3 regions of the Micromonospora sp. CA-240977 genome follow, and region 1 is predicted to be linked to each of the others. Evidence: predicted binding sites of a transcription regulator. Region 1 holds the regulator's gene; each other region holds the start of a gene.

What was found. The regulator HrcA, encoded in region 1, represses chaperone genes, less so after heat shock. The targets are predictions, from matches to a motif close to GGTTNGCACNCTCNNNNNGAGNGTGCNAACC.
Region 2: a site for HrcA is predicted at 2,986-3,016, ahead of groES (co-chaperone GroES). Genes of this name have one in related genera too.
Region 3: a site for HrcA is predicted at 3,421-3,451, ahead of groL (chaperonin GroEL). Genes of this name have one in related genera too.

The regions. Positions count from the first base shown of each region.
Region 1 covers NZ_CP192055.1:6,041,910-6,048,177, forward strand. Annotated here, with positions in the region: gene ACQPWW_RS27300 (histidine triad nucleotide-binding protein) at 76-435, opposite strand; gene ACQPWW_RS27305 (SDR family NAD(P)-dependent oxidoreductase) at 527-1,288, shown strand; gene ppk2 (polyphosphate kinase 2) at 1,363-2,274, shown strand; gene ACQPWW_RS27315 (16S rRNA (uracil(1498)-N(3))-methyltransferase) at 2,292-3,026, opposite strand; gene dnaJ (molecular chaperone DnaJ) at 3,028-4,173, opposite strand; gene hrcA (heat-inducible transcriptional repressor HrcA) at 4,249-5,271, opposite strand; gene ACQPWW_RS27330 (DUF4870 domain-containing protein) at 5,438-6,061, shown strand; gene hemW (radical SAM family heme chaperone HemW) at 6,108-6,268, opposite strand, start outside.
Region 2 covers NZ_CP192055.1:6,700,856-6,707,123, reverse strand. Annotated here, with positions in the region: gene ACQPWW_RS30420 (sugar ABC transporter substrate-binding protein) at 1-1,024, opposite strand, end outside; gene ybaK (Cys-tRNA(Pro) deacylase) at 1,204-1,683, opposite strand; gene ACQPWW_RS30410 (THUMP-like domain-containing protein) at 1,694-2,890, opposite strand; gene groES (co-chaperone GroES) at 3,150-3,464, shown strand; gene groL (chaperonin GroEL) at 3,535-5,172, shown strand; gene ACQPWW_RS30395 (molybdopterin-dependent oxidoreductase) at 5,299-6,268, shown strand, end outside.
Region 3 covers NZ_CP192055.1:7,018,606-7,024,873, forward strand. Annotated here, with positions in the region: gene ACQPWW_RS31950 (S8 family serine peptidase) at 1-243, shown strand, start outside; gene ACQPWW_RS31955 (GNAT family N-acetyltransferase) at 284-1,222, shown strand; gene ACQPWW_RS31960 (hypothetical protein) at 1,300-1,548, shown strand; gene groL (chaperonin GroEL) at 1,604-3,226, opposite strand; gene ACQPWW_RS31970 (hypothetical protein) at 3,499-4,668, opposite strand; gene ACQPWW_RS31975 (cold-shock protein) at 4,764-4,967, opposite strand; gene ACQPWW_RS31980 (N-acetyltransferase family protein) at 5,282-5,812, shown strand; gene paaN (phenylacetic acid degradation protein PaaN) at 5,985-6,268, opposite strand, start outside.

The DNA.
Region 1 (6,268 bases):
CCCGCGTTCACGCCGCCCCGCCCCGTCGCCGCGCGCCGGCGCGCACCGCCCCGCCGAGCCGGCTGGTTCGCTCGCTCACGCCAGGTTCCGGGCGAGCATCGGGCCGAGCGGCGCGCCGCCGAGCAGGTGGGCGTGCGCGTGGAACACTTCCTGCCCGCCGTACACGCCGGTGTTGAACATCAACCGGAAACCGTCGCCGAGCAGGCCCTCGTCCTCGGCCACCGCGGCGGACGTCGCCAGCACGTCGGCGGCCAGCGCCGGATCACCCTGGGCGAGCGTGGCGACGTCGGCGTAGTGCTCCTTCGGAATGACCAGGACGTGCACCGGCGCCTTCGGGTCGATGTCACGGAAGGCGAGCGTGGTGTCGGTCTCCCGGACCACGGTGGCCGGGATCTCCCCGGCGACGATGCGGCAGAACAGGCAGTCTGATCCCATCGGGGCAGTGTAAGGACTAACGGACCGGGGGCGCTCCGCGCCGCATGAGCCGGATGCCTGTTCGCCGGGACGGTGCGGCAGGATGGCCGCCATGACGGATCGAGCGGTACTCGTGACCGGGGCCTCGCGCGGAATCGGCCGGGCGGTGGCGACGGCGTTCGCGGCCGGCGGCGACCGGGTGGCCATCCACCACCGCGACTCCGCCGACGCGGCCGAGGAGCTGCGCGGGCGGCTGCCGGGTGCCGGGCACGTGGTGGTCCGCGCCGACCTCACCGACCCGGACGCGGTACGGGCCATGGTCGACCGGGCGGCCGAGCAGCTCGGCGGGTTGGACGTGCTTGTCAACAACGCCGGGACGTACGGCGACCGGGACGACCCGCACCCGATCTTCGGCGCCTCCTACGAGCAGTGGCAGCGGCGCTGGCGGCAGGTGCTGGAGACCAACCTGACCGGCGCCGGCAACGTCATCTGGTGCGCGGCCCAGCACATGCGGGAGCGCGGCGGGCGGATCGTCAACGTCTCGTCCCGCGGCGCGTTCCGCGGCGAGCCGCACCAGCCGGCGTACGGCGCCAGCAAGGCGGGGTTGAACGCGCTGGGCCAGTCCCTCGCGGTGGCGCTCGCGCCGTACGGCATCGCTGTCGCCACCGTCGCGCCGGGTTTCGTGGCGACCGACATGGTCACCGAGTACCTCCGCGGTGCGGAGGGCGCGGCGATCCGGGCGCAGAGCCCGTTCGACCGGGTCGGCGAGCCGGAGGAGATCGCCGCCGCCGTGCACTGGCTCGCCTCGCCGCAGGCCGAGTGGGCCTCCGGCACGATCGTCGACCTCAACGGCGCCTCCTACCTGCGCAGCTGACGGCGGAACAGCCACCCACATCACCCGGCCCGGGGAGGTGGCCGGCGGCACGACGGCGGGTAAGTCTCCCCGACATGGCCGACACCGCGCTGCTGGACCTCACCGCCGACTACCGGGTGGCCGACGGCCACGACGACGACCCCGTCCTGCTGCGGCCGGACGGCACTCCCGTGCAGACCTGGCGGGAGGACTACCCGTACGACGAGCGGATGGACCGCGACCGGTACGACCACGACAAGCGGCTGCTCCAGATCGAGCTGCTCAAGCTCCAGGACTGGATCAAGGAGTCCGGTGAACGCCTGGTGATCCTCTTCGAGGGTCGGGACGCGGCCGGCAAGGGCGGCACCATCAAGCGGTTCATGGAGCACCTCAACCCGCGCGGCGCGTCAGTGGTGGCGCTGGCCAAGCCGGACGAGCGGGAGGCCGGCCAGTGGTACTTCCAGCGGTGGCTGGCGCACCTGCCGGCGGCCGGTGAGATCGTGCTGTTCGACCGTTCCTGGTACAACCGGGCCGGCGTCGAACGGGTGATGGGCTTCTGTTCCCGCAAGGAGTATCTGGAGTTCCTGCGGCAGGCCCCGGAGCTGGAGCGGATGCTCGTGCGTTCGGGCATCCGGTTGGTCAAGTTCTGGTTCTCGGTGTCCCAGAACGAGCAGCGGACCCGGTTCGCGATCCGCCAGGTGGACCCGGTCCGGCAGTGGAAGCTGTCCCCGATGGACATTGCCTCGCTGGACCGGTGGGACGAGTACACCGAGGCCAAGGAGGCGATGTTCTTCTGGACCGACACGGCCGACGCGCCGTGGACGGTCGTGAAGAGCAACGACAAGAAGCGGGCCCGCATCGAGGCGATGCGGCACGTGCTGCACCGCTTCGACTACACCGGCAAGGACCTGGCCGTGGTCGGTACGCCGGATCCGCAGATAATCGGGCCGGCGGGGCTGGATCTGGGACCGGAGGAGGAGGTGGTGCCCGTCTTCCCCCGACCCTGACCGTCAGGCGGTGACGGTCACCAGCGGCCGAGGCGGGTGGCGAGCACGCTGAGCGCCGCCACTCCGGCGGTCGAGGTGCGCAGCACGGCCGGACCGAGCCGGACGACTCGCCCGCCCGCGTCCCGGAAGGCGGTCAGCTCGGCGGGGGCGATGCCACCCTCCGGGCCGACGACCAGGACGATCTCACCGGCGGGCGGCAGCTCGGCGGTGGTGAGCCGCTCCTCGGCCTCCTCGTGCAGCAGGAACCCGGCGGCAGCGCCGGCGATCCGGCGGGCGACGGTGGCGGTGGACTCGTCCGGCGCGCCGGCCACCACCGGCAACCACGGCCGGCGGGCCTGCTTGGCGGCCTCCCGGGCGGTGGCCACCCACTTCTCCCGGGCCCGTACGCCCCGGTCGCCACGCCACTGGGCGACCGAGCGGGACGCCGCCCAGGGCACGATCTCGTCCACCCCGACCTCGGTCATCGCCTGCACCGCCAGCTCACCGCGGTCGCCCTTGGCGATGCCCTGCACCACCACGATCCGGGGGACCGGCGCGTCCACGTACCCCCGGGAGGTGATGGTGACCTCCAGGCTGCCGCGGCCGACGGCGGTGACCACGGCGGCGGCCGTGCCGCCCCGACCGTCGGCGAGCAGCAGCTCCTCACCGACCCGCAGCCGCTGCACGGTGGCGGCGTGGTGGCCCTCCGGGCCGTCCAGGGTCAACGCGTCACCGGTGGGCAGCGCCTCGACCAGGAACAGCGGCGCGGACACCTCAGGCGTGCCCGTTGAACGCGTCGCGCATCCGGGAGAAGAAGCCGCCCTGCTTGGATAACTCGGCGACCTCCTCACCGCGGGTCTTGGCGAAGTCGCGCAGCATCTTCTCCTGGTCCGGGTCGAGCTTGGTCGGGGTCCGCACGTCCAGGTGCACGTAGAGGTCGCCGCGGCCGGTGCCGCGCAGGTGCGGCACGCCCCGGGCGCGCAGTCGCAGCGTGCTGGCCGGCTGGGTGCCGGCCTTGACGTCGACCGTCTCCTCGCTGTCCAGGGTCTTGATGGTCAGGCGGGTGCCGAGCGCCGCCGCGGTCATCGGCACTGTGACGCGGCAGTGCAGGTCGTCGCCCTTGCGGGAGTAGACGTCGTGGGGCCGCTCGTGGATCTCCACGTAGAGGTCGCCGGCGGTGCCGCCACCCGGGCCCACCTCGCCCTGCTGGGCCAGCCGGATCCGCATGCCGTCCTCGACGCCGGCCGGGATCTTGACGGTCAGCGACCGGCGGGTGCGCACCCGGCCGTCGCCGGCGCAGGTGGGGCAGGGGTGCGGGATGGTGGTGCCGTAGCCCTGGCACACGGTGCACGGCCGGGCGGAGACCACCTGGCCGAGGAAGGTGCGCTGCACCGACTGCACCTCACCACGGCCGCCACACGCCTCACAGGTCGCCAGGTGGGTGCCGGCGGCCGTGCCGGCGCCGGAGCAGGTGGTGCAGAGCACTGCGGTGTCGACGGTGATCGGGGCCTCGACGCCGAACGCCGTCTCGTGCAGGTCCAGTTCGAGTCGCAGGATCGCGTCGGCGCCCGGACGGGTCCGTGGACGGGGGCCGCGCGCCCCACCGGCCGCGCCACCGAAGAACGCGTCCATGATGTCCTGGAAACCGACGAACGGGCCGGCGCCACCGGGGCCACCCGGGCCACCGGCGCCCCCGCCGCCCGGGGCGAGCGGGTCGCCACCGAGGTCGACGATCTGCCGCTTCCGGTCGTCCGAGAGGACCTCGTACGCGGCGTTGATGTCCTTGAACTTCTCCTGAGCCTCCGGGTCCGGATTGACGTCCGGGTGGAACTGGCGCGCCAGCTTGCGGTAGGCGCGCTTGATCTCGTCATCGGAGGCTTCCCGGCTCACACCGAGGATGCCGTAGTAGTCCCTGGCCACTGCGTTCCGTGTCCTCATGTTCGTCTCGCGTTGCGCCGATCCGGCGGCAAACAGCCGGCCGTCGGCCCTGACTGGTCAGTTCTGGGCCAGCAACTCGCCCACGTAGCGTGCCACGGCGCGCACCGTGGCGATGGTGCCGGGGTAGTCCATCCGGGTGGGTCCCAGCACTCCCAGGCCGCCGACGATCGTGGCGCCCGGGCCGTACCCGGTGCTGACCACCGAGGCGGCCCGCAGGTTGTCGAACTCGTTCTCGTCGCCGATCAGCACCCGCGTCGTGCTCGGCTCGGTCTCGCCGATGAGCTTGAGGAGCACGACCTCCTCTTCCAGCGCCTCCAGGATCGGACGCAGCGAACCCTGGAAGTCGAGCAGGCCGCCCCGGGTGAGGTTCGCGGTGCCGGCCAGCGCGATGCGTTCCTCGTGCCGCTCGACGAGCGTCTCCAGGAGCACCGTGGAGAGCGTGGTCATCGCCGGACGCAGCTCGACCGGCACCTCCTCGACAAGCGCCTGCACCAACGGCGGCGTCTCGGACAGCCGCGCGCCGGCGAGCTTCTCGTTGACCAGCCGGCGCAGGTCGATGACGTCGTCCGCCGGCACCGGACCGGGCAGCTCCACCAGCCGCTGCTCGACCCGCCCGGTGTCAGCGATCATGACGAGCATCAGCCGGGTGGTGGAGATCGGCACCAGCTCCAGGTGTCGAACCGAGGAGCGGGCCAGGCTCGGGTACTGCACGACGGCCACCTGCCGGGTGAGCTGGGCGAGCAGCCGTACCGTGCGGTGCACCACGTCGTCGAGGTCGACCGCGCCGACCAGGAAGCGCTCGATGGCCCGACGTTCGGCCGGGCTGAGCGGCTTGACCCGGGACAACCGGTCGACGAAGAGCCGGTAGCCGCGGTCGGTGGGCACCCGGCCGGCACTTGTGTGCGGCTGCCGGATGTAGCCCTCCTCCTCCAGCACGGCCATGTCGTTGCGGACCGTGGCCGGGGAGACCCCGAGCTGGTGCCGCTCGACAAGCGCCTTGCTGCCGACCGGCTCCTGGGTGGAGACGTAGTCCTCGACGATCGCGCGGAGCACGGCGAGCTTCCGGTCGTCGAGACCCATCATCCGCACCTCCTGTCGCACGTCGGCCGCCGGTGCCGTGGGCCCGGCCGGGCCGTCCTGGCACTCGACTGTAACGAGTGCCAGTCTACGTCGGCGTACCCGCCGGCGCGATGATCAACGACCGCCCACTGGTGCCGCGTTGCCACGGACCCCTACCGTGACACCCATGACAGAACCTCCTCGCCCTCCCGGCGCGGGTGACCCCGGCAACTACCCGCCGGAGCCGACCTCTCCCAGCTCGTACCCGTCGGCCGAGCCACCCACCGCACCACTGTCCGGGGCGCCTGGCCCGGGCGGCTATCCCCCGGCCGGTGGCTATCCGCCGCCCACCGGTGCACAACCGCCGTCAGGCGGCTACCCCCCGGCGGGGGGCTACCCGCCGCCCGGCGGCTATCCCCCTGGCGGGTATCCGACCGGCGGCGCCTACGGCGGCCCCGGCGGCGGCTACGCCAACAACGAGGACAAGACCTGGGCGCTCGTCGCCCACTTCGGCGGATCCCTCGGCGCGCTGATCAGCTTCGGCCCGCTGGGCTTCGTCGCCCCGCTCATCGCCTACCTGGCCCGCGGCAACCAGTCGCCGACCGTCCGGACGCACGCCCTGGCCGCCCTGAACTTCCAGATCCTCTGGTCGATCATCGCGTTCGTGCTGCTCTTCGTGAGCTGGTGCCTGCTCTTCCTGCCCAGCATCGCGGTCGTGGTGATCCAGATCCTGTTCGGGATCATCGGGGGCATGAAGGCCAACGAGGGCACGCCCTACCGCTACCCGATGTCGGTCAACTTCATCAAGTGACAGCGGGTCGGCCGCTCCCCCGGCCGACCCGTGCGCCGCTTCCCGTTCAGGGCAGCAGGTCGCGCACCACCGCGTCGGCGAGGAGCCGCCCGCGCAGGGTGAGCACCGCCCGGCCGGCCGCGTACGCGTCGGTGTCCAGCAGGCCGTCGGCCAGCGCCCGCTGGGCACCGGCCCGGCCGGCGCCGTCCAGCACCGCGAGCGGCAGGC
Region 2 (6,268 bases), 660 kb from region 1:
CGTCGGCGACGACGTCCTTGACGTTGTCCTTGTAGATGGCCTTCGGGGTGAGCAGCACCGAGGGGACGTCGCGATTGCCCTCCGGGTCCTTCACCGTCTGGCCGGTGTCCTTCTTCTCGCCCTTGGCCACTGCGATGGCCAGGTCGGACGCGGCCTTGGCCTCTTCCCGGACGGCCTTGTAGACGGTCATGCACTGGTCACCGGCGAGGATGTTCTGCAGGCCCTCCACGCTGGCGTCCTGGCCGGTCACCGGCACCTTGCCGTTGAGCTTGTTCTTCTTCAGGATCGAGATGGCGGCGTTGCCGAGAGTGTCGTTGGCGGCCAGCACGCCGTCGATCTTGCCCTTGGTCGCGGTGAGCTGCTGCTCGAAGATGGTCGCGGCGGTGGGGCCGTCCCAGCCCGGCACGGCGTCGTCCGGGCCCTTGGTGTACTCCTTGGAGTCGAACTTCGGCTTGAGTACCGAGTCGTAGCCGGCCTTGAACAGGGTGGCGTTGTTGTCGGTGGGGGAGCCGTTCAGGTACGCCACGACGGGGTTCTTGGCGTTCTTCTCAGTCAGGCACTTCGACAGACCCTCGCCCTGGAGCTTGCCGACGACCTCGTTGTCGAAGCTGACGTAGTACTGGGCCGAGCCGCCCAGGGTGAGCCGGTCGTAGTCGATGGTGGCGACGCCCTGCGACTTGGCCTTGTCGAGCACGGCCTTGCCGGTGCCGGAGTCCAGGTTGACGATCATGAGGGCGGTGACGCCGCCAGTGATCATCTGGTCGGCGATGGTCTGGAATGCGGCCTTGTCGTTCTGGGCGTTCTGGATGTCGTACTGGACGCCGGCGGCCTTGAACGCCTCCTCCAGGAAGCGACGGTCCGCCGTCTCCCAGCGGGGGGAGGACTTGCTGTCCGGAAGGATCACGCCGATCTTGGGAGTCTTCTTGGAGTCGGCCGAGCCGTTGCCGGAGTCGTCGCTACAGGCGGTCAAGCCGCCGGTCGCGAGCAGGCCCACGGCGGCGATGGTGAGGATCCCCTTACGCATGTGCAGGGTCCTTTCGGAGGTGGGGGAGGTGTTGTTTTGTTGTGTCCGGCAACGTATTTCGCGTCACACCGGCTCCACAAGACCGCGCAGGTGCCAAGTTTGTTGGGGGCGATAACAATTCAGCAACGCGACTGTTACTCAGTGGGTATCCCACGGTGGAGTCGACGTAACGAGAGTCGTCAGCGGGTCTGCAACGGCGCGGTGCGGGCGTCGGTCAACGCCACCAGATCCGCCGCGGCCAGTTCGAGTTGCAGACCACGCCGACCAGCCGAAACGTAGATCGTCGGCAGGTCCAGCGCGGATTGGTCCAGCACTGTTGGCAACCGCCGACGCTGCCCCAGCGGGCTGATCCCACCGCGTACGTAGCCGGTGGCCCGCTCCGCGACCACCCGGTCGGCCAGCGCCGCCCGCTTGCCACCGACCGCCGCCGCCAGCGCCTTGAGGTCCAGTTCGCCGGTGACCGGAACGACCGCCACGGTGAGCGCGCCGTCGACCTCGGTCACCAGCGACTTGAACACCCGCTCCGGCGCCACGCCGAGCGCCACCGCCACCAACGCGCCGTAGTTCGGGGCGTCCGGCGACACGCGGTACGGATGGGTGCGATGCGCGATGCCGCGCTTGACCAACAGTGCCGTTGCCGGAGTGCCCTGTCCTGCCACCCCGCCGACGCTAGTCGACCGGCCGACCGATCAGCACCGTCGGTGCGCCGGCGACCCGGGTGAGCACCAGGCTCGCCGCCTCACCACCGGCCAGCCGCAGGTCCCGCCGAAGCTGCTCCGGCGTGAGCGCGGAACCCCGCTTCAGGATCTCCACCCGGCCCACCCGGCGGTCCCGCAGCAGCGCCCGCAGGCGCTTGAGCGAGAACGGCAACACGTCGGTGATCTCCAGGCAGCGTGCGTACGGGGTGCGGGTCGGCTGGTCGGCGTAGAGGTAGGCGATGCTCGGGTCGCCGAGGGTGGCGTCCAGCTCGCCGGCCAGTTCGGCGACGAGGTGTGCGCGGACCACCGCCGGGTCCGGGTCGTACAGGTAGCGCCGGGGTGGCCCGACCGACGCCTCGTCGGCACCCGAGCCGGTGAGCTGGTGGCGACGGGTCTCGACGCCCTGCTGCCGGTAGAGCGTCGCGCGGCGGGGCACCTCCGCCAGCTCACCACACCAGAGCGCGGCCTCCACCAGGTCGCCGTCCACGCCCACCCACTCCGCCTCCGCGCCCGCCGGAATGAGCGCGTGGTCCAGGCCCGGCGCCACCTTCACCACGGTGCGCGGCACCCGCTCGGCCAGCCCGGTGACGAAGTCCCACGGTGGCGAGTAGGCGCGCGGGTCGAAGATCCGTCGTCCGGTGCCGGTGGCGCGGCGGGCCGGGTCGCAGAAGACCCCGTCGACGCGGGAGACGTCGAACGCTGTGGCATCGCCGCACTCGACGGTGAACAGCTCGGCCAGCCCGGCCGCCTCGGCGTTGGCGGCGGCCATCGCGGCGGTCACCGGGTCGGCCTCCACCCCGTACACCCGGATGCCGGCGCGGGCGGCGGCCAGCGCGTCCGCGCCGAGGCCGCAGCCGAGGTCGGCCAGGGTGCGGACGCCGGCCGCGGACAGCCGGGCGGCCCGACGATCGGCGACCACCCGGCGGGTGGCCTGTTCCAGCCCGGCGCGGGTGAGGAACATCCCGGCGGCGGCCGGACCGAACTTGCCGACCGCCCGGTGCCGCAGCTCGGCCTGGGTGAGCGCCGCCGCGGCCAGCGTCGGCGGCACCCCGGCCGCCCGCAGCGCCGACGCCGCGGCCAGCGGATCACCGCCGGCCAGCCCGGCCGCCGCCGTGAGCGCGGCCGACCCCTCGGGGGTACGCAGCGCCGCCAGCTGATCGAGATCCACCCGGTCATTGTCCGGGTGGACCCGGAAATCCAGGCTGGCGGGGCGCGACTCGCTGGCACTCTCCTTGACGGAGTGCTAGCCACGGAATAACCTGCGATTAGCACTCTCACCCTGAGGGTGCCAGCTTCCGGGTCTCGCGACCCGGGTGCGCACGCCAGGCGGACCGGCACCCGCGACGACGGTCCCGCCCGGTGGCATGAGGCAGATTGACGCTGGTTGGCCCCGCCGGCCAGCAACGAAACCAGTACCCCAGGAGGGTATGCCCGTGACTACCGCGACCAAGGTTGCGATCAAGCCGCTCGAGGACCGCATCGTGGTCCAGGCGAACGAGGCTGAGACCACCACGGCGTCGGGCATCGTGATCCCCGACACCGCCAAGGAGAAGCCGCAGGAGGGCACTGTCCTCGCTGTGGGCCCGGGGCGCGTCGACGACAACGGCAACCGGGTTCCGGTTGACGTTCAGGTCGGCGACACCGTCCTTTACTCGAAGTACGGCGGCACCGAGGTCAAGTACGCCGGCGAGGAGTACCTGGTGCTCTCCGCCCGCGACGTCCTCGCGGTCATCGAGAAGTAAGCAACCGATCAGTGCCACTGCCCCGGTCCGGCTCGCCGGGCCGGGGCAATGGCGCTTCGAAGGGACATTCATGGCGAAGATCCTGAGCTTCTCGGACGACGCCCGGCACCTGCTGGAGCACGGTGTCAACGCCCTCGCGGACGCGGTCAAGGTCACCCTCGGCCCGCGCGGGCGCAACGTCGTCCTGGACAAGAAATTCGGTGCGCCGACGATCACCAACGATGGTGTGACCATCGCCAAGGAGATCGAGCTCACCAACCCGTACGAGAACCTTGGCGCGCAGCTGGTCAAGGAGGTGGCGACCAAGACCAACGACGTCGCCGGTGACGGCACCACCACCGCGACGGTGCTCGCCCAGGCGATGGTTCGCGAGGGCCTGCGCAACGTGACCGCCGGCACCAACCCGGCCGGCCTCAAGCGGGGCATCGACGCGGCGGCCACCAAGGTCTCCGAGGCGCTGCTCGGCCGTGCCGCGGAGGTCACCAGCAAGGAGTCGATCGCGAACGTGGCGACGATCTCCGCGCAGGACGCCACGATCGGCGATCTGATCGCCGAGGCGATGGAGCGGGTCGGCCGCGACGGTGTCATCACCGTCGAGGAAGGCTCCATGCTCACCACCGAGCTGGACGTGACCGAGGGTCTCCAGTTCGACAAGGGCTTCATCTCGCCGAACTTCGTCACCGACCTGGAGAGCCAGGAGTCCGTCCTTGAGGACGCGTACATCCTGGTCACCACCCAGAAGATCTCGGCGATCGAAGAGCTGCTGCCGCTGCTGGAGAAGGTCCTGCAGAACAGCAAGCCCCTGCTGATCATCGCCGAGGACGTGGACGGCCAGGCGCTCTCCACCCTGGTGGTCAACTCGCTGCGCAAGACCCTCAAGGTCTGCGCGGTCAAGGCCCCCGGCTTCGGTGACCGGCGCAAGGCGATGCTCCAGGACATCGCGATCTCCACGGGCGCCGAGCTGGTCGCCCCGGAGCTGGGCTACAAGATCGACCAGGTCGGCCTGGAGGTGCTCGGCACCGCTCGGCGCATCGTGGTCGACAAGGAGAACACCACGATCGTCGACGGTGGCGGCCAGAAGGCCGACGTCGCCGACCGGGTGGCCCAGATCCGCAAGGAGATCGAGGCCTCCGACTCCGACTGGGACCGGGAGAAGCTGGCCGAGCGGCTGGCGAAGCTCTCCGGTGGCATCGCCGTCATCAAGGCTGGCGCGGCGACCGAGGTCGAGATGAAGGAGCGCAAGCACCGCATCGAGGACGCCATCGCGGCGACCAAGGCTGCGGTCGAGGAGGGCACCGTGCCCGGCGGCGGCGCCGCCCTGGTGCAGATCCTCTCGGTGCTCGACGACGACCTGGGCTTCACCGGTGACGAGAAGGTCGGCGTCTCGGTCGTGCGCAAGGCGCTCGTCGAGCCGCTGCGCTGGATCGCCCAGAACGCCGGTCACGACGGTTACGTCGTCACGCAGAAGGTCGCCGACCTGAAGTGGGGCAACGGCCTCGACGCCGCCAAGGGCGAGTACGTCGACCTGGTCAAGGCCGGCATCATCGACCCGGTGAAGGTGACCCGCAACGCGGTCACCAACGCCGCCTCGATCGCCGGTCTGCTGCTCACCACGGAGAGCCTCGTGGTGGAGAAGCCGGAGCAGGCCGAGCCGGCCGCCGCCGGTGGCGGCCACGGTCACGGCCACCAGCACGGCCCGGGCTTCTGACCCGGTAGCGACACCCGTTGCGGGGCGCACCGTCGTACGACGGTGCGCCCCGCTTCGTCTGCTCAGGTCATTACCGAACGCTGACGTTGTTGGCTGCCGGGCAGGATGATCGCGCACACTGGGCCGATGAGCACCACGTCGCGGCGGTACGCCGCGCTGGCCGGAGTGACAGCCGCCGCCGTCGCGATCGGAATCGCCGAACCGGTGGCAGTGTTTACCGGCCCCCGGTCGGCTCCTCTGGTCGCTGTCGGCGGGGTGGTCGTCGACGCCGTCCCCGAGTCGCTGAAGCAGTTCGCCATCGACCTCTTCGGCACCGCCGACAAGATCGCACTGCTGATCGGCACCGGTCTGCTGCTCGGAGCGTTCGCCGCGCTGTTCGGCATGTTGGCGGTCCGCCGGCTGGCGCTCGGCCTTGCCGGCATCGCCGCGTTCGGGGTCATCGGCGTGGTCGCCGCCCTGACCCGCTCCGGTGCGGACGCGGCCGACGCGCTGCCGTCGCTCGTCGGTGCCGGGCTCGGCGCCCTGGTGCTCTGGTTGTTCATCGCCGGACCGTTCGAGCTGAACCCGTGGCCCTGGTCACCACCCACACCCGCCGCTGGTCCGGTGTCGACCGGCGGTCCGGTGTCGCCGGCTGGTCCGGTGTCGCCGGTGTCCCCGGCTGGTCCGGTGCCGGTGTCGCCGGCTGGTCCGGTGCCGGTGTCGCCGGCTGGTCCGGTGCCGGTGTCCCCGGCGGGTCCGGTGCCGGTGACTCCCGCCGGGCCGGCGGCGGCGGTCGAGCCGGCCGGGCCAGCCGGAGTGGACCCGGAATCGCGGCGGCGGTTCCTCACCGGCAGCGGGGTGCTGCTCGGCGCCGCCTTGGTTGCCGGTCTCGGTGGACGTTGGCTGGCCGGCCGGCGCGGAGTGTCCGCCGCCCGGGACGCGATCCGACTGCCCGCGCCGGTGGCCCCCGCACCGGCCGTGCCGGCCGGCGCGGACCTCGCACTGACGCAACTCGCGCCGTTCGTCACCCCGAACTTCGGGTTCTACCGGATCGACACCGCGCTTGTCGTGCCGCAGGTGGATCCGGACACCTGGCGGCTGCGCATCCACGGGCGGG
Region 3 (6,268 bases), 980 kb from region 1:
GCGTTGGACGGCACCTCGATGGCGACACCGCAGGTGGCGGGGGTGGTCGCACTGATGTGGTCGGCGAACCCGGCGCTGGTCGGCGACGTGGACCGTACCCGGCAGATCCTGCGGGACACCGCGACGGCGGCGACACCCACCTACCGCTCGGACAACCCGGCTGACGCCTGCGGCGGCCCGTCCAACGTCACCGGTTCGGGCCAGGTCGACGCCTACGCGGCAGTCGAAGCCGCCCGGCGGTGAGGTACGCGCGGGAGCACCCGGTGATCTAGGGTCGGCGACCATGGACGCCGAGATCACCGTCACCGAACTGACCCCCGACCTGGCCCCCACCGTGGCGCGGCTCTGCGAGCAGGCCCTCGACCTGCCCGAGGACGCCGCCGAGGCGGCCCCCATCGTGGATGTTCTCTGGCCCCGGGCCGCCGCCGCCGACCGGCCGGTGGTGGGGCTTGGCGCGTACCGGGGGGCAGACCTGGTCGGGGTGCTGCTCTGCTCGGTGTCGTCGACCGAGCCGGGCATCGGGCACGTGGACCTGGTCGCGGTCCTGCCGGATCACCGCCGCCGGGGCGTCGGCCGGGCACTGCTGCGGCGGGCCGAGCGGGTGCTGGCCGAGCGCGGGGTGACCGAGGTGCTGCTGGCCGGGAACCCGCCGTACTACGCGTGGCCGGGCATCGACGTCCGCTACACCCCGGCGGTCTGCGCCGCTCTCGCGCTCGGCTACCGGCAGGATCGGACCGCCTGGAACATGACAGCGGACCTGTCCCACGACGGGTCGCCGGCACTGCGGTCCACCGAGGCGGCCGAGCGGCGGCTGGCCGACCAGGGGGTGACCGTACGCCGGGCGGAGCCGGCGGATCTGCCGGCGTTGACCGCGTTCGCCCGGTCCACCTTCGGTGGCACCTGGGACGGTGAGCTGGCCGGGTCGGTGGGTCGTGACGGCGCCGGTTGTCACCTGGCGGAGCGGGACGGCGAGGTGCTCGGCTTCGCCGCGTACGGGTCGTCCCGGCCGAGTTGGTTCGGGCCGATGGGCACCGCGCCGGCCGCCGAGGGGTCGGGCATCGGTGGTGTCCTGTTGCGGCGCTGCCTGCGGGACCAGCAGGTGGCGGGGCTGACCCGGGCGGAGATCGGCTGGGTGGGCCCGGTGCCGTTCTATTCCGGCAGCGCGGGCGCCCGGATCGAGCGGGTCTTCTTCCTGTACCGGCGGACCCTACCTGCGGCATAACCGGGCAAATAGGGCATTGATCCATTCGCCCGCGTCGGCCATCGACGCCCCCTACCGTCTTGGTAGAGGAGGCAGCCATGACCACGGATGACGACCAGACCGAGGACGGCCCGCCGATCACCTGGAAACCGGTCGGCGAACTCCCCGGCCAACTGCCGTTCGACCGGCTCGACTACGGCGACGCCGAGCAACTGGCCGAGATGACCACCGACGACGAGTCGGCGGTCGCCGAGGAGCCACGGGAGATGGTGGACGCGCCGATCCAACTGCTTCCGCCGTACAACCGGGCGCAGAAGCGGCGCAACCAGCGCCCACTGCCGACCTGACGACGAACGGGGCGGACCGCGTCAGCGGCCCGCCCCGTCCGGTGTCGGACTGGACTCAGAAGTCCATGTCCCCGCCACCCGGGCCAGCCGGGGCAGCCGGGGTCTTCTCCGGCTTGTCCGCGACAACGGCCTCGGTGGTGAGGAACAGCGCCGCGATGGACGCGGCGTTCTGCAGCGCCGAGCGCGTCACCTTGGCCGGGTCGATGATGCCCGCGGCCAGCAGGTCGACGTACTCGCCGTTGGCGGCGTTGAGGCCGTGACCCGCTTCGAGGTTACGGACCTTCTCCACCACGACGCCGCCCTCGAGGCCGGCGTTGACGGCGATCTGCCGCAGCGGGGCGTCCAGCGCCACCTTGACGATGTTCGCACCGGTCGCCTCGTCGCCGACCAGGTCGAGCTTGTCGAAGGCGGTCTTGCCGGCCTGCACCAGCGCGACGCCACCACCCGGGACGATGCCCTCCTCGACGGCGGCCTTCGCGTTGCGAACGGCGTCCTCGATGCGGTGCTTGCGCTCCTTGAGCTCGACCTCGGTGGCCGCGCCGACCTTGATGACCGCAACGCCGCCGGCCAGCTTGGCCAGCCGCTCCTGCAGCTTCTCCCGGTCGTAGTCGGAGTCGCTCTTGTCGATCTCGGCCCGGATCTGGTTGACCCGGCCCTGGATCTGCTCGGCGTCACCGGCACCGTCGACGATGGTGGTCTCGTCCTTGGTCACCACGACCTTGCGGGCGCGGCCCAGCATGTCGAGGCTGGCGGCGTCGAGCTTGAGGCCGACCTCCTCGCTGATGACCTGGCCACCGGCGAGGATGGCGATGTCGGTCAGCATGGCCTTGCGGCGGTCACCGAAGCCCGGCGCCTTGACGGCGACCGACTTGAAGGTGCCACGGACCTTGTTGACCACCAGGGTGGCGAGGGCCTCGCCCTCCAGGTCCTCGGCGATGATCAGCAGCGGCTTGCCCGACTGCATGACCTTCTCCAGGATCGGGAGCAGGTCCTTCACCGACGAGATCTTGCTGTTGGCGATCAGGATGTACGGGTCGTCGAAGACGGCCTCCATACGCTCCGGGTCGGTCATGAAGTAGGCCGAGATGTAGCCCTTGTCGAAGCGCATACCCTCGGTGAGCTCCAGCTCGAGCCCGAAGGTGTTGCTCTCCTCGACGGTGATGACGCCTTCCTTGCCGACCTTGTCCATCGCCTCGGCGATGATCTCGCCGACGGTGCTGTCGCCAGCGGAGATGGAGGCGGTGGAGGCGATCTGCTCCTTGGTCTCGACGTCCTTGGCGAGCTTGGACAGCTCCTCCGAGACGCTCGCGACCGCAGCCTCGATGCCCCGCTTCAGGGCCATCGGGTTGGCGCCAGCGGCCACGTTGCGCAGGCCCTCGCGAACCAGGGCCTGGGCCAGGACGGTCGCCGTCGTCGTGCCGTCACCGGCAACGTCGTCGGTCTTCTTGGCGACCTCCTTGACCAGCTCAGCGCCGATCTTCTCGTACGGGTCCTCGAGCTCGATCTCCTTGGCGATGCTCACACCATCGTTGGTGATGGTGGGGGCACCCCACTTCTTCTCGAGCACGACGTTGCGGCCCTTGGGGCCGAGGGTCACCTTTACGGCGTCGGCGAGCTGGTTCATGCCCCGCTCGAGGCCGCGGCGCGCCTCTTCGTCGAACGCGATCATCTTGGCCATACGGCGTTGTCCTCCTGGACACTCACGGGCCACCCGAGATGTGTGCCCCGGATGGGCCGCCTGGTGTACGCACCTTGGGACGTCGCCACCTGGCGACGACGACGTCCTTCGGCCGGGCCGGATAGCCCGCGACGACCGGCCATGTGCCGCCCCGGCGTCTCCACGCCGGTGCAACCTGGCCCCACCGTCCCGACCATTGGCACTCACGGTATGCGAGTGCCAATGACTTGTTTAGCACTCTCCCCTGCCGAGTGCAAGCACGATGGGGCCGCTCAGCCGAGTTCCGCGGCCAGTCCGGCAGTGTTCACCGGCGCCTCATGGGCACGCTGCTCGGCGTACGTCACCAGCAGACCGATCAACTGGGCCAGCTGGGCCGGCAGGGCCAGCGCGGCGGTGACCGCGATCACCGCCACCGCCCCGGCCGCCGTGCCCGGCGACGCGAGGGGATCCTGGCCGAAGACGCCGGTGCCCGCCCCCTCCAGGGCGGCGGAGATCACGCTGACGACGATGATCGCCAGGGCCACCAGGGCCACCCGACCGAGCAGTAGGCCGAGCCGGTCGTGGAACATCCGGAACGACCGGCCGATCGGGTTACGGCGTTCGAAGAGATAGACCGGGCCGGCCATGCTCAGCGCGAACGACAGGTAGATGCCCGGCAGCACGCAGCAGCAGAAGCCGATGCCGGCGATCACGCCGATCAGCAGGGTCCAGCCCCACAGCCCCAGGGCCCGCCGGAAGCCGTAGCGCAGCGCGGAGTCCAGGCTGCCCGGCTGACCGGACGCCTGCTGCGTGATCACCCAACTGCCGGCGGCCCACCCGACGGCCTGCACCAGCCCGACCAACAGACTGCCGCCGATCAGGACCACGAAGAGGCCCACCAGATCGACGGCGAAGTTGTCCGGCAGCGCGGGAGCGGAATCCGCCCCGGACTGGACGTCCCACTCGGCCGACGGGTCGATGCCCAGGGAGATCACCGAGAGCACTGCCGCCGGCAACGCCTGGGTGAGCAACATGATGGGCACCAACTGCCGCCAGCCCCGGCGCAGCGCGCCGGCACACCTGTTGAACCAGCCGGCCAGACCGGCGCCGGGCGGAGTGACAAGGGGATCGTTCGGGTCGAACCCGTAGCCCGGCGGGTACCAGCCGACCGGCGCCCCCGGATACCACGGTTGCGCGCCGTAGGGACCCGACCCGGGCGGGTAGCCGCCGGTGGGCGGCAACGCCCAACCCTGCGTCGGCGGATCCCAGCCGCCGTGTGCCGGATCCCAGCCCCCCTGCGCCGGATCCCAGCCGGGCGGCGGGCCGACCGGAGGTACGCGCGGCCTCACGTCGGATGGCGTGTCCCCGGCCGCGCCGGAACTGCCGTACGGCACTGTCGGATCGGACGGACCCGGCTCCCCCGGCCCAGAGGGTGGGGTGGGCGCGGGCGGCTGGTCAGTCATGAACGCTCCTCAGCATCGGCTGGAACGGCCACGATCTTCCCGGTTGTGCGCCCGCGTCGCAGCCCCGACGCGCGGGGCCGATCAAGGAGGAAAGGTCAGGCGATGACGCGTACGTGCTCGGCCTGCGGGCCCTTCTGACCCTGGGCGATCTCGAACTCCACCCGCTGGCCGTCGTCCAGCGCCTTGTAACCGTCCATCTCGATCGCGGAGAAGTGGACAAAAACGTCCTGACCGCCGTCGACGGCGATGAAGCCGTAGCCCTTTTCGGAGTTGAACCACTTCACGGTGCCCTGTGCCACGGTGCACTTCCCTCACTCTGCGCGGTGTTGCCTGACCTGGCGCACGGCACGGCCGGACGCCCACCGACCACCACCTCAGCGATCGATGGCGACCATTGAGAAAGGTGACCGAAATCGCACGCTACACGAGGAGTGAGCGCCGCGCACGGCCACAAATCGGGCGTATTCCGGGGCCGGTCCGACGGCGTCAGTCGGTCGGGTTTTCGATACGCCGGATCCATGTCGGCGATTGCGCGGTGCGACTCCCGGCCGCCGGGCCGCCCGGTCCGCACACGGCCGGGGACGGCAACCGGCCCTGTGGTAGGCATGCGGACATGACCACCGATACGGGCGCGACCGCCCTGCGGCCGGCGGAGATCCGCCGGGTCCGGCCGGAGGACGCCGCCCGGATGCGGGCACTGCGCCTGGAGATGCTCGCCGACGCGCCGTTGGCCTTCCTGGAGACCCTGGCGGACGCGGCGGCCCGGCCGCACACCGAGTTCGCCGCCCGGGTCGCGTACACCTCGGCCGGCCCCGGTAACGCGCAGTTCATCGCCGACCCGGGCGGCCGGCTCGTCGGACACGCCGGTGGCACTGTCTCCCCGAACGAACCCGGGCTCACCGTGATCTACGCCGTCTACGTCACGCCGACCTGGCGGGGGCGCGGGCTGCTCGGTGAGCTGATCGACGGAGTGGCCGCGTGGTCACGCGCCTGCGGCCGACCGGAGCTGCTGCTGGAGGTGGTGGTCGGCAACGACCGCGCCTACCGGGCCTACCAGCGGCTGGGCTTCACCGACACCGGCGTACGCGTCCCCCACCCCACCATCCCGGCCCTCACCGAGCTGCAGATGCGCAGAACCGCCTAAATCCAAGAACAAATCCCAAGGCAGAACCCCCAAGCTGCCCCAAGCCCCGGATGCGTCAGCGACAACCGCGCCCACGTCAGGGTTTCCGGGGCAGCCCGACCCGCGCAGGGATCAAGCCTGACCGCCCGGAGCGGGTCGGGCTGCCCCGGAAACCCCCAACCGCAACCACAGATCAGACGTGACGCCGAGACTGCACGATCCGGAAGCGGTTGGCCACGTACGCTCCGTCGGTGAGCGCGGCGTTGGCCGCGGCGTTGGCGCCACTGCCGTGGAAGTCCGAGAACGCCGCCGACTGGTTCACGAAGACCCCGCCGGTGAGGTTGCAGGACAGGTGCACCCCGACCTCGACCGCCACCGCCTCGGTGGCGTCCAGCACCGCCTCGTCGGTCGAGTAGACCCCCGCGGTCAGCGCGCCCTTCTCGCCGACCGTGCGGCGCAGCAACTCCAGGCTGTGCG